Regions from separate parts of the Trichococcus sp. ES5 genome, predicted to be linked through region 1. Evidence: predicted binding sites of a transcription regulator. Region 1 holds the regulator's gene; each other region holds the start of a gene.
What was found. The regulator Rex, encoded in region 1, represses fermentation and respiration genes when NADH is low (regulators of the CRP and FNR family bind a similar motif). The targets are predictions, from matches to a motif close to TTGTGAANTANTTCACAA.

Region 2: a site for Rex is predicted at 1,923-1,940, ahead of TES5_RS13255 (FMN-binding protein). Genes of this name have one in related genera too.
Region 3: a site for Rex is predicted at 1,304-1,321, ahead of pflB (formate C-acetyltransferase). Genes of this name have one in related genera too.
Region 4: a site for Rex is predicted at 1,426-1,443, ahead of TES5_RS09040 (glycerol dehydrogenase). Genes of this name have one in related genera too.

The regions. Positions count from the first base shown of each region.
Region 1 covers NZ_FJND01000005.1:110,504-113,681, forward strand. Annotated here, with positions in the region: gene groL (chaperonin GroEL) at 1-89, opposite strand, end outside; gene groES (co-chaperone GroES) at 118-402, opposite strand; gene TES5_RS06240 (CPBP family intramembrane glutamic endopeptidase) at 595-1,272, shown strand; gene TES5_RS06245 (DUF4305 domain-containing protein) at 1,314-1,520, shown strand; gene TES5_RS06250 (redox-sensing transcriptional repressor Rex) at 1,590-2,222, opposite strand; gene TES5_RS06255 (ABC-F family ATP-binding cassette domain-containing protein) at 2,572-3,178, shown strand, end outside.
Region 2 covers NZ_FJND01000024.1:17,557-20,734, forward strand. Annotated here, with positions in the region: gene menA (1,4-dihydroxy-2-naphthoate polyprenyltransferase) at 1-145, opposite strand, end outside; gene TES5_RS13250 (FAD:protein FMN transferase) at 157-1,212, opposite strand; gene TES5_RS13255 (FMN-binding protein) at 1,339-1,881, opposite strand; gene TES5_RS13260 (polyprenyl synthetase family protein) at 2,091-3,071, opposite strand; gene TES5_RS13265 (NusG domain II-containing protein) at 3,106-3,178, opposite strand, start outside.
Region 3 covers NZ_FJND01000026.1:6,652-9,829, reverse strand. Annotated here, with positions in the region: gene pflB (formate C-acetyltransferase) at 1-1,276, opposite strand, end outside; gene TES5_RS13435 (MATE family efflux transporter) at 1,533-2,861, opposite strand; gene yghU (glutathione-dependent disulfide-bond oxidoreductase) at 3,114-3,178, opposite strand, start outside.
Region 4 covers NZ_FJND01000010.1:49,868-53,045, forward strand. Annotated here, with positions in the region: gene ald (alanine dehydrogenase) at 1-312, opposite strand, end outside; gene TES5_RS09040 (glycerol dehydrogenase) at 309-1,406, opposite strand; gene TES5_RS09045 (flotillin family protein) at 1,928-3,178, opposite strand, start outside.

The sequences.
Region 1 (3,178 bases):
AATGTCACTTTTACGGTATCTGCTAAGATATCCACACCACGAAGCATTGCTGCTCTTGCGTCTTCTGAAAATTTAATGTCTTTAGCCATTTATCGATTCACCTCATGAATTTTATTTTTAGTCCAGGATTGCTACGATGTCGCTTTCTTTGATCACTAAGTATTCTGTGCCTGCATATTTGACTTCTGTGCCTGCATACTTTTCGAAAAGGACAGTATCCCCCGCCTTTACGGTCATTTCGATGGTTACGCCGTTATCCGTCACGCGGCCTGCTCCTACAGCAATAACGGTACCGGTTTGGGATTTTTCTTTAGCGGACGACGGTAAAACGATGCCGCCTACAGATTTTTCCTCTTCTTTGGCAACTTCTACAATAACACGGTTTCCTAATGGTTTTAACAAGATGATCCCTCCAAAAATAAGTTCATTTTAGCACTCATCAACTCAGAGTGCTAAGTTACATTTCTATATTAATCAATCTCCAATTAATTTGCAAGAGGGAAGCCGATTTTTTCTGATTCTATTTTTTTACGCTATTATGCTATACTGTTTATCAAGCGTAAGACGTCAGTTCTCTCAGAAAGGTACTATTATATGAATAAAAAAATACGTTCCAGGTCAACGTTAGCCATACAGATCATTCTCATCTATCTCGCTTCTCAGCTTCTGCCGGTCGTTATACTTTTTTTCATTCCGGAAGCGGATCGTATCGCAGCGGCTATGAATCTCTCGCTATTCTTCGCTTTCCTAGGGACTGTCCTTATGGTAGCATGGAATAGCAGAAAAAAATGGACACCACAAAACAGCCTTACAGAGCAACCAGCCGCCCCAATCGGAAAAACGCTCGCGATCGGAATATTTGGCTTCTTGGGAGCTATCCTGATTCAGATCGTCGCGATGAACGTGGAGTATCTTTTGTTCAAGATGCCCGTGATTTCCGAAAATACGGAAGTATTGCTGGACTTGACAAACCGCTATCCATTCTTTATTTTTAACATTATCATCTTTGCACCTGTGATGGAGGAATTTGTATTCCGTAAAGCGATTGTCACACATCTGGTTGATGCAATCGGGATCGTCGGCGCAGCCACTATCAGTGCTTTGCTTTTTGCGATTGCGCATAATGATGGGCACTATTTGGTTTATGGCTCTTTGGGACTATGGTTTTCTTTCCTTTATTACAGAACAAGAAACATAGCCACTCCGATGATTGCGCATGCGTTGATGAATGCCGTATCCGCTTTGCCGATTCTCTCCCAACTCATTTCGTAAGGCACGTGAAGTCCGCTATTTAGGAAAAAGAAAGGAATAACATGACTTTAAAAAATCTATTAATTCAAGTAATCATCCGTTTTGTTTTTGCAATCCTCTTCATTTCGCTGGCAGTCGACGCAGTGAATACTGCGGGGTGGGGATTCATGGCCATCATCAGCGTGCTGTTCGCAACAAGTGATGTCGTAAAAGGCGTTCGCATGTTCAACGCCTACTTGAAAATCAAAGACAGCATCGATAAAAACTAGGAAAAAAAGAAGGATGAGGCGGCCTCATCCTTCTTTTTGCGTTTTCTTATCATCAACTGCCGACTTTGCTCAGCCGATATCATTGTCCAAGAAATAAATCAACGTCTGCAATTCATTCGTCAAATCCACATTCTGAACGCGGACATTTTCCGGAACGGAAAGACGGATCGGGGTAAAGTTCATGATGCCGCGAACGCCCGCTTCGGTCAAACGGTTCGTTGCATCCTGCGCAACTTCTTGGGGAACGGTCAGAATGGCTACATCAATCTGTTGGATACGCAACTGCTCCACCATATCCGTCATGGGGTACACCGGTACACCACTGAGGATTTTACCAACAATGCCTTCATTGACATCAAATGCTGCACTGATGCGCACATTGTTGCTTACGTGGAAGTTGTAGTTCAACAAGGCATGACCCAAATTACCCACACCGATCAAAGCAACGTTCGTCAAACGGTCCTGATTCAAGGTTTTGCTGAAGAAATCCAACAAATACTCGACATCATAGCCGTATCCTCTTTTACCCAGTGCGCCAAAATATGAAAAATCCCTACGGATAGTAGCACTATCCACTTTTACTGCTTCACTGAGCTCAGTGGATGAAACACGTTTTTTACCAGCATTATGCAAAAAGCGCAAATAGCGGTGGTAAATCGGCAACCTCCTTGCCGTAGCTTTTGGAATATCATTCGTCGACATTTTTTCTCCTCTTCTTTCCTCTTTCATTTCGTAACCCATAGTGTTTGTGCGATTCCGACAAACTTTAAAAAGTATGTTCACATACTTAAGCTTTCATTTCATACTGCCTATTATATCACCTGATTGTGAAAAATCTACTAATTTGTTCGAAATCGGACTTGATTGTGAAGCCTTTTTTGAACAACATGTGAAATACTGTAACAAATGTAAGCGGAGTCGCCAACATTTTTTCACATGTACAAATACGTGAATATAGCAATAACTTTGCTTGTCCCTATCGAATCATTGCATGCTGTGATAAAATGGAAGGGATAAATGCCAGCATTTGCTTAGAAAGAGGACACTACATATGATTTTACTGCAAGGACAAAATTTGGCGCGCCTTTTTGGGGCTAGCGTCTTATTCGACAATATTCAAATTACTGTTCAAGACCATTCGCGTATTGCACTCGTCGGCCGAAACGGAGCCGGCAAATCGACCTTGCTGAAGATTTTGGCAGGCATCGAAGCAACGGATGCCGGCTCTGTTTCAAAGAGCAAGGACGTAACGATCGGCTACCTGGATCAGCATAGCGCGGTCGATTCATCCAACACGATTTGGCAGGAAATGTTGACCATTTTTGCCCCGCTCATCCAATTAAGTAAGGAAGCTGAACAAGCCGCCGTCGCTTTGGGGGATCCGGACTTGCTCGAGGATGAAGAAGCCTACCAAAAAGCTCTGGAACGCTATGACCAGCTCCAGCATACTTTGCACGAAAAGAACGCGTACGGCTATGAATCCGAGATCCGTTCGGTGCTTCACGGATTCCAGTTCTACGAAGGAGATTACGATCGTCCGATTTCCCAATTGTCAGGCGGCCAGAAAACCAGGCTTGCCTTGGCCAAAATCCTGCTTGAAAAGAACGACCTGCTCATTTTGGATGAGCCCACCAACCATCTGGACATCGATACGCTGG
Region 2 (3,178 bases), on a different contig from region 1:
CCATCGCTATAAAGAATAAAATAGTGTTCAGCGCATTGATGCTGCCGAAATGATAAAGCGTAAACAAGGTACCCAGCACAAACGGAAACAAACTGGCTAACTTAGTCTTGATTTCCACAAATTCCAAAAATACAGGTACAGTCATCTCTTTCACCCCTATTCATTTTCCCAAACATAATCGTCGTTCGTCAGTTCAAAATTATCAATCAATCCATCCGAAACGTAGACTTTCTTGTCCTTAGTCACAAAAACGGCTTCGATATCATCCCGTTCGTTGACATAGGCCAGACCAGCTTCCCTCCCGAGGCCAAAGACAAGCGTCGACAAGGCATCACCATCGATCGACTTATCGGACAAAATAGAAACACCGGCGATATCGTTATCGAACGGATAGCCCGTTTCCGGATCCATCAGATGGTGATAGCTGACACCCTCCACTTCGATATAGCGTTCGTAAATGCCTGAAGTCACGATCGAACGGTTTTTTTGTTTCGTCTTGCCGATCGTTTCCCCACGCGCAGCCATCGGATCCTGGATGCCTACATTCCAAGACTCCCCTTCACGCAAAGGCGAACCGCCCATGACATAAACGTTGCCGCCAAGATCGATGATGGCCGTCGTAACACCATTCTCCGCCAACAAATCCTTCACTTCGTCGGTGATATATCCTTTTGCGATGGCACCCAAGTCCAAGCGCATCGCCGCATCAGCCAACTGAACCGTCCGCGCTGCATCATCCAGCACGACGCGTTCGTAATCGACCAACGCCAGCGCCGCATCGATCTCACTCTGCTCCGGCTTCCTAGCATCCTCGAAGCCGATGTGCCACAGTTCCGTGATTGGCCCAATCGACAGGTCGAAATTACCATCGGACGCCTTGCTGTAATCCCAAGCACTCCGCACCAACGGGTAGATATCCTCAGATAGTTCAACCGCTTCCGTCCCGGCAACAGCGTTGATCGCATCGATCTCAGATCCAGGTTCATTCACCGTAATCTTATCGGCCAGTTCCTCGACATGAGCGAAAGCTTCTTCCAGCACCGCCTCTTTGCCTTCATCATAAACGCGCACCGTCACATAGGTGCCCATCAGAAATTCCGTTTTCTCGTAAGGTTCTTTCCGTATCGCCGTTTCTTCCTGCACGTCCCCGTTGGCGCAGCCCCCAAAAAGGAGCGCCAGCGACAATGCGCCAGCCAGACTGGCCTTATTGATATATTTTTTCATCCGCTCACCCCGTATCTACATTTAAAAAGACAGGCAGGAACAAGAACGCTGTCCCTACCTGTCTATGATAATCTTTTTTCTTGCCGAATCCACCTAAAAAGGCGGAAATCCAGCTTATTCTTCTTCGACTACGTTATCGATTTCGATTGTAGTTGTGTCGCCAGCTTCAGCTGCTTCAACCAACATTGGAGCGTACTTTTTAAAAGTATCACTAGAACCTGTTGCACCAGTAACGACTTCTACTGCTTCCGGATCTTGTTTTTCAACCAATTGGCTGTTCAATGCAGGGAAGTAATCAGCAGGACCCACGCCAGCTTTTTCTACCATTCTAGCTTGGTAGTCTGCATCTTCGGATTTCTTCGCGCCGGCCTCGTTCACGTTCTCGTATGCCGATTCCGTGATTTTTCCGTCCACTACAGTGATCGAGAATTCAGTTTTCCAGCCACGTGTGTCGAAGTTCTTTTCAACCAATGTGTACGTGCCGTCCTGTAATTCAGCTGCCGCTTCTGAAGAAGCTTCTGAAGAAGACTCAACCACAACTTCTGATGAAGCTGCTTCTGAAGATTCAGTTTCTGTGTCAGCACCGCCGCAAGCTGCTAATACGAAAGTTGATGCCAACAAAAGAGTTGCCGTAGATAACGTTTTCTTTAGTTTCATAATCTATCCCACCCTGTTCTTTTTTATGGTAGCGGTTAGATATGTGATGCCAATCACAAGCTCCCTATATCTATCCACTTACTTATCATACCATTTGTTACATCTTTAGCCAAATAAAATCTATATATTTAACAAAAAACCAGTATTTTCTAATGTTTTGTCTTAAAATGAGATGCTATCAATCCACATACCGCGTAGTAGAGGCTTTGCTACATATTGCGATAAAGCAATTGCTCAGTTAATTTCGTTAGCGTTTCCTTTACGGGATGATCCGGCAACTTTTTGATCAGTTTCAGCGCTTTCGTCGTGTACTTCTTGGCCAAGGCCTGTGCAGCGCGATTGCCGCCGTAGCGTTCCACCAAACCATGGATCTCCGCGAGCTCCTCAGCAGTCACATCCGCCCCTTTGGCGATATAAGCAGCGAAAGCTTTGCGGTCGGCCTGCATCGCGTACAGCACAGGCGCCGTGTAGATGCCGTTGCGGAAGTCACTCAGAGCCGGCTTGCCCAATGTCTTTTCGTCCTGCGTGTAGTCCAAGACATCATCCATGACCTGGAAGGCCATGCCGATGTCGTGGCCAACCCGATAGGCCAGCTGCGCTAACTTTTCGTCCTCATCCGATCCATAGGCACCGGCATAGCAGCTCAACGCGAACAATTGGGCCGTTTTTCCTTGGATTTGGCGCAAATAATCGCGCATGCGCATGTCCGGATTGTAGCGCATATCCATTTGATTAAGCTCGCCGATCAGGATACTTTCCATCCCGTTCGTGTCGATCTTCAGCACAGCCGCGTCTCCGGCATAATCGGACAGCAAGCGGAAGCAGACCGTGAACAGGTAATCCCCCGAATAGACGGCAATCTGGTTACCGAATGCCCGGTTCATCGTCTCCTGGCCGCGGCGGGTGCCGGCCTCATCGATCACGTCATCATGCATCAGCGTCGCGGTATGCAGCAATTCCACCGCGGCCGCGATCGCTTGCGCCCGTTCCGCATCCCGTTCCGGGGAATAGTAGGAAAACAACAGGCAATAGGCCGGCCGCAGCATTTTCCCGCCCGAGAGCAGCCGCGACAGGATCGCTTCCCTGACCGCTTGATTTTTGAGCGTTATATTTTTTTCCAACAGCTCATTGGTGGCGACCAATTCCGCCTGCAACAGCGGATACTGGTCCCACATCGAATGAATTTTCATACTGAACTCCTTTTGTTCTGCCCTTAAGTATTTGTCAGGAGATGATGTCGAGGGCCTCTTCATCGTCAGCGGTCGTCCCTTGGGCACCGCGTATTTCAACCAACACG
Region 3 (3,178 bases), on a different contig from region 1:
CACCGAAGAATTGGATAGAACTACCCGTATCTCCTGCTGTCGGGCTTACGCAACAAGCGATCGAAACGTCATTACTTCCATAATAGTGACGCATAACGTCGTCATTCTCATATTGGATGGCACTTGTATCGATACTTACTTTTGCACAGAAATCCTTGAATCCTTTAGGAAGCTTCTCATTCCACATCAAAGTCATGTTAGGTTCTGGTGCGTTACCCATATTATAGAGTGTTTGCAAGAATCTGAATGTATTTTTTGTTACCAATGAATTGTTGTCATCAAGCATACCTGCAAATGTCAAGGTTGCCCAAGTTGGGTCTCCTGCAAACAAAGCTTCGTATTCTGGTGTTCTTAGTTGACGAACGATACGAACTTTCATTACCAAGTGGTCGATCAATTCTTGCGCTTCTTTTTCAGTCAAAGTGCCTTCTTGGAGATCACGCTCGATATAAATATCCAGGAATTCTGCAATACGGCCTAGACCTTGTGCAGCACCATTGTCTTCTTTAACCATAGCCAAGAATCCTAGGTAAACCCATTGCACTGCTTCTTGTGCATTTTCTGCCGGTCTACTGATATCAAAGCCATAAATTTTGCCTAATTCAATCAATTTGCCTAATGCACGATATTGCGTTGAAACTTCTTCACGCAAACGAATGTCTTCTTCCGTATACGTTTTTGCTTGCAAGGCGTTCCAATCGTTCAGTTTTTGTTTCTTCAAGTAATCCACACCATACAATGCGATACGTCTGAAGTCAGGAATGATTCGTCCGCGACCGTATGCATCCGGCAAGCCCGTAACGATCTTGTTGCGTCTCGCAATACGAATGTCATCGTCGTAAGCATCAAAGACACCTTGGTTATGGGTTTTACGGTGTTCTGTATAAAACTCATCCAATTCAGGATCAATTTCGTAACCATAAGATTTTAATGCTGTTTCTGCCATACGGATACCACCATAAACGTTCAAGCCACGTTTCAATGGTTTTTCTGTCTGTAGACCAACGATTTTTTCTAAATCTTTGTTGATATAACCAGCCGGATGAGAAGTTATTGTACTGACAACAGAAGTGTCTGCATCCAAAACCCCGCCATTAGCGATCTCTTGTTTTTTAAGTTCTACGATCTCTTGCCATAACTCATTTGTCGCTTCTGTAGGTCCTTCCAGGAAACTGTCATCGCCAACATATTCTGTGTAGTTATCTTTGATGAATTCTTGGACGTCAATACCGTTTTGCCATTGAGAACCTTTAAAACCACGCCACGCATTATTCATAAACTAATTCCTCCGCATCTTAGTAGTTTGTTTTTATATTCACATTATACACTATCATGAATGATTTTATAACAGTTATTTTAATTTTTTTAAAAAAAGTTAAAAAAGCTGTTAAATAAGGATATTCCTGTTATATAATCAGATCCAAATCTGTATCAATTGTTATATAACTGGAAAATTCTGACGCTCTTTACACTTATTTTATTGGTATGCTCACACTATACGAGAAAAATTACACATTTAATGTCTTACAGATTCAGTCAGGGTTTCCATACGCAATGGTTCCCTTTTCGGTGGCAGTCGTTAAATAAAGTGCAAATCCGGCAACGATCAGCTCGGAAAGCACAAATGACGACCAGATCCCAGTCATTCCCCAAAGGCTGCTCAAGAGGATTGCCATCGGTACGATAACCGCAAGTCCCCTCAGAACCGAAAGGACAAAAGCTGCCCGTCCCTTTTCGGTTGCGCTGAGGATCATCGCCGTCACGATATTGATTCCGACAAAGAAAAATCCAAGAAAATAGATTTTCATTCCGCTGTCAGCCAACCTTAGAATCACCGGATCATTTCCATTGTTGAACAGGCCGATCAGCGCTTCCGAGTTGAAGAAGGTCCCGAGGTAAATCAAGGCAGCGATGAAACCCGCCGTCAACAGTGCATAGCGGTTCACGCGCCGGACCGTCTTGCGATCCTTCAGGCCATAATATTTGCTGATGAGCGGTTGTACACCCTGCCCCAGCCCGGTAAAAATCGCGACCGCCACAAAGGCAATATTTGCGACAATCCCATAGGCGGCAACCCCTTTGTTTCCCTCGAGCCCCAAAATCAACAAGTTGAAGGTCGTCAGCACGACTGCCGAGGACACTTCCATTATGAAAGTGGAAGATCCCAGTTTGAGAATGTCCTTGATTGCCGGACGCGTCAACTTGTGCTTCAAAATAGCGGGCCGGGATTTCTTTTTTGCGAAATGTACCGAGAGGATGCCCAGACTGATGATCGGGGCTAAGCTTGTCGCAAAAGCGGCACCAAACATCCCCATTTTTAGTGGGAAAAGGAATATGTAATCCAAAATGACATTCGAAACACTTCCGCCAATCATCGCAAGCATAGCCAGTCTGGGATTGTTGTCGTTCCGGACGAAAGCCAGGACCGTATTGTTCAGGATGAAAAATGGTGCAAACACCATAATCGTGGCCATATAGGCATGTGTCAAAGGCAATGTGACTGCATCGGCACCCAAAATCGATGATAATGCCTTCGAACCGAACAATCCGAGCACAGCGAACAACAAGCCTGCCAGAGTGCCAAGCTTAAGCGCCCCTGCAAAGACCGCCTCTGCTTCTTTGTGTTTGTTCCGGGATTTCAGGATACCGAAACGGGCTGCTCCGCCGATGCCGATCATCAGACCGATTCCGAGGATGATGCTGAAAACCGGGATAGCAAAATTCAACGCCGCGATCCCGGTAGCCCCCAAAGCTTTTGCGATATAATACGTGTCGGCCAAAATATAGAACGACACGCCGATCATGCCCAAAATATTCAGACTGACATACTTCGAAAAGTCCTTCACTAGTGATTTTTCCATGCTGCTGTCTCCTTCCAAAATAAAAAAGGTGTCCCGGAAACACTCCTTCAAAGACCTACGGAATGTTTCTGAACACCTTGAACTCTCTGCCCGGTGGCAAAAAGAGGGTTATCTATTAGATTGATATCACTTGATTATAATTTTTCGGAGAAAATTTGTCAATGTCGTATTCAAACGGGATGAATGGATACCGGATTAGTTCAGCATTAATAAAGTAACCATCCTTATTCCCCCTTGCACTACTTGCCTAGACTACTCCCCAAGCGGTTGATACTCTGCTGCCAAACCTCTTTGAACACCTGGTCGATCTGCAATAC
Region 4 (3,178 bases), on a different contig from region 1:
CTCCGTCAATTTCGGTGCGGCCGCCAAGTGCAGGTATGTGAACAGAATCAGGTCTTCGCGGAAGTATTTGTACTCCGATTCCAACGGTTCCTTCACTTTGATGACCATTTCCGCGGCCCAGACTTGGCCTGCGTCTGCCAACACTTTCGCTCCCGCTTTTTCGTATTGTCCGTCTTCGAATCCCGATCCGACACCGCATCCGGATTGGACCATTACCTGGTGGCCGTTCTGTACCAGCATCTGCACACCTGCCGGCACTACTCCCACGCGGTTTTCGTTATTTTTGATTTCCTTCGGCACTCCAATGATCATTCTTTTTCTTCCTTTCCGATGAATGTATCCACTGCCAAAATGGCGGCGACGACTTGCTCAGCCGTTATGTTTTTGTTTAGATTTTTCATGGTGTTGCTCGGCGCCACTGCAAGCTTTCCGATTTCAAGGAGCTCTTCACGCGTGGCTCCGGTCAGATGCATCTCGGCCAAAGTCGTCGGCATCCCGATTGCGGCCAGGAAACGGCTGTACCTTTTGAATTCTTCTTGTGGGCGCTCTTCAAGTATGAGTTGGACCAACAGGCAAAAGCCGACTATTTCCCCATGCGTCAAGCGATGGACCTCGCCTTTGATGGCCGTGAATCCGTTGTGGATGGCATGGGCGGCGGCCAAGCCACCATTTTCAAAACCCAGTCCCGACAGCAGCGTGTTCGCCTCGACGATCGCCTCGACAGCCGGCGTCACCAAGCCTTTTTGGACAGCAGCGAATGCGCTGAGTCCTTCACGGAATAAGGTTTCTTCGCACGCTTCCGCAATAGCGGTGCCGGCAATCGTTGGCAAACCGCCGGCCAAAGCATTCTCCCCCGAGGCTTTCGTTGCCAGCGCTTCTGCACAGGTAGCCAAGGCATCCGCCATACCGCTTGCGAAGAATCGAATCGGCGCTTGAATAACGATCTGCGTATCCACGAGCACCAAATCAGGGTTCTTCGCATAGAACCGGTAATGATCGAACAACCCGTCCTCGGTATAGAGAACAGAGATGGCGCTGGTCGGTGCATCCGTGGAAACGGTGGTCGGGACAATCACGACCGGCAAATCACAAGCCGCTGCGATGCCTTTCGCGACATCGATGATTTTGCCGCCGCCGAGACCGATGACCACATCCGCAGTGACATCGGCGACCGCGTCAGCCAAACGGACCATTTCATCAATCGAGGCTTCGCCAGTGAAGGCTTCATAATGGTAAGGAAAACCCTCCAGCGCCCGTTCCACTTTTTCCTGGAGCAAGCCCCAAACGAAATCGTCCGTAAGCAGGAATGCCCTTTTCCCGTAGACTGCCGTTTCCTTCCCTAATATGTCTATAGCGCCTACTCCTTGAATATACCGGCTAGGCGACCGAAAAACACGATAAGCCATATGCGCGCCCCTTTTCCAATTGTGATTTAATTATCATATAATGATTTTACCACAATTACGCCCCGTTTTTTTCTGGTCAAAAAAAAAATCCTTCGGAGCTTTTGGGCTTCCGAAGGATTGTGATTTTAACATATAGGAATTTATAAATTTTTTTCAACTCAGAAGTGCATCACCGTACGTGTTTCACAAGTTTGGAAAATGTTTCATGCATCTAAAATGATGTCCAGCTTCACGGGTTAGCCCTTCGGAAATTAGATAAATCTGTCCTATTGCGCTCTTCGATGCTCAGTTGCATGGGACTCTTAGGGATTCATCCCTTAGAGCCCCAGTACAAGGTGACCGTAGGGAACGTTGCGTGGACAGATTTCCTAAATTGTCATGACTCTTGCGATTTCAATCGCTTAGAGGCATGATACACTTGACCGATTAGGTCACAGTGTTTCCTTAATCAGGGCTGAACGAACCCGTTCAGCTTTTCTTGTGAATATTCTGACTGTTAGGCCTTGGCTGTATGCCTACTTTTAAGAAACTGCTACTCCCGATTCCGGTTCTTTGCCGGCTGCCGCTGGACTGATCGCCTTATCAGCTGAAATGTCTGCAGACAAGGTGTCATTGAGCGCGCCCAGTTTGCTGCCGATATTTTTATTTCCGATGAAAGACTCGATCAAAGCAGTCACATCCATCCCGGTCGTTTCTTTGAGGCCTTCCTGGGTAGCAGTGAGGACTTGACTGGCATAGTTGGCCACTTTTGCAGCCCCTTGACTGCCGTTGCCGCCATCGATTACCGTGATTCTGTCAATATTGGAGATCGGTTCCGCAGCAGCACGCACGATATCCGGATATTTTTCGATCAGCATCGTCAAGATGGCTGCTTCCCCGTATTGTTTCAACGCGTTCGCTAAAGCTTCCTTCGCTTTCGCTTCGGCTTCCCCGATCGCAAGGATGCTGGCAGATTCCGCCAAACCGTTCAGTTCCTTCTCTTTGGCCCTTGCTTCGGATTCCCAGATTGCTTTTTGTTTGTCGGCAGCCGCTTTGGTTTCGATGGCATACCGCTCTGCATCAGCTTTCTTACGCACTTCTGCGTCATATTGTTTTTCTCTCCGGATGATTTCTTTCTCTTCCAGTTCGATTTGTTTCACACGTTCCGTTATGTCAACGTTCATTTCTTTTTCTTTCAACAAGATGTCCAGCTGCGCTTTTTCCAGCGCATAAGCATTATCGGCTTTTGCTTTGGCTACGTCCTGCTCTTGACGGAATGCCGCCAGCTTCAATTCCTTCTGTTTATTCGATTCCGCAATCTGGGTCTCTCTCAAAATTTCGGCTTCCTTCGATTCTTGCTCCGCTTGGGCACGCTTGATGCGCGTCTCCTTATCGGCTTCAGCCTGAGCGATATGCGCATCCCGTTTGACCTGGGCGATCCGCGGTTGTCCCAGAGCATCCAGATAACCATTTTCATCCGTCACTTCCTTCACGGTGAAAGAGACGATGACCAAGCCCATCTTAGCCAAATCAACACTGGCGACTGCCTGGACTTCTTGCGAAAACTTATCTCGGTTCTTGTAGATTTCTTCGACCGTCATGGAACCCAGAATGGAGCGCAGATGGCCTTCCAAAACCTCGCGGGCTTCATTCTCCAGATCCTCTGTCGGCTTGCTTAAATACTGTTCGGCTGCTGTGGCTATTTCTTCCACTGTGGAACCGACCTTAATGATAACTGTTCCGTCAGCTGAGACAGGAACCCCTTCCTCCGTGTAGACAGCCGGCGTACTGAC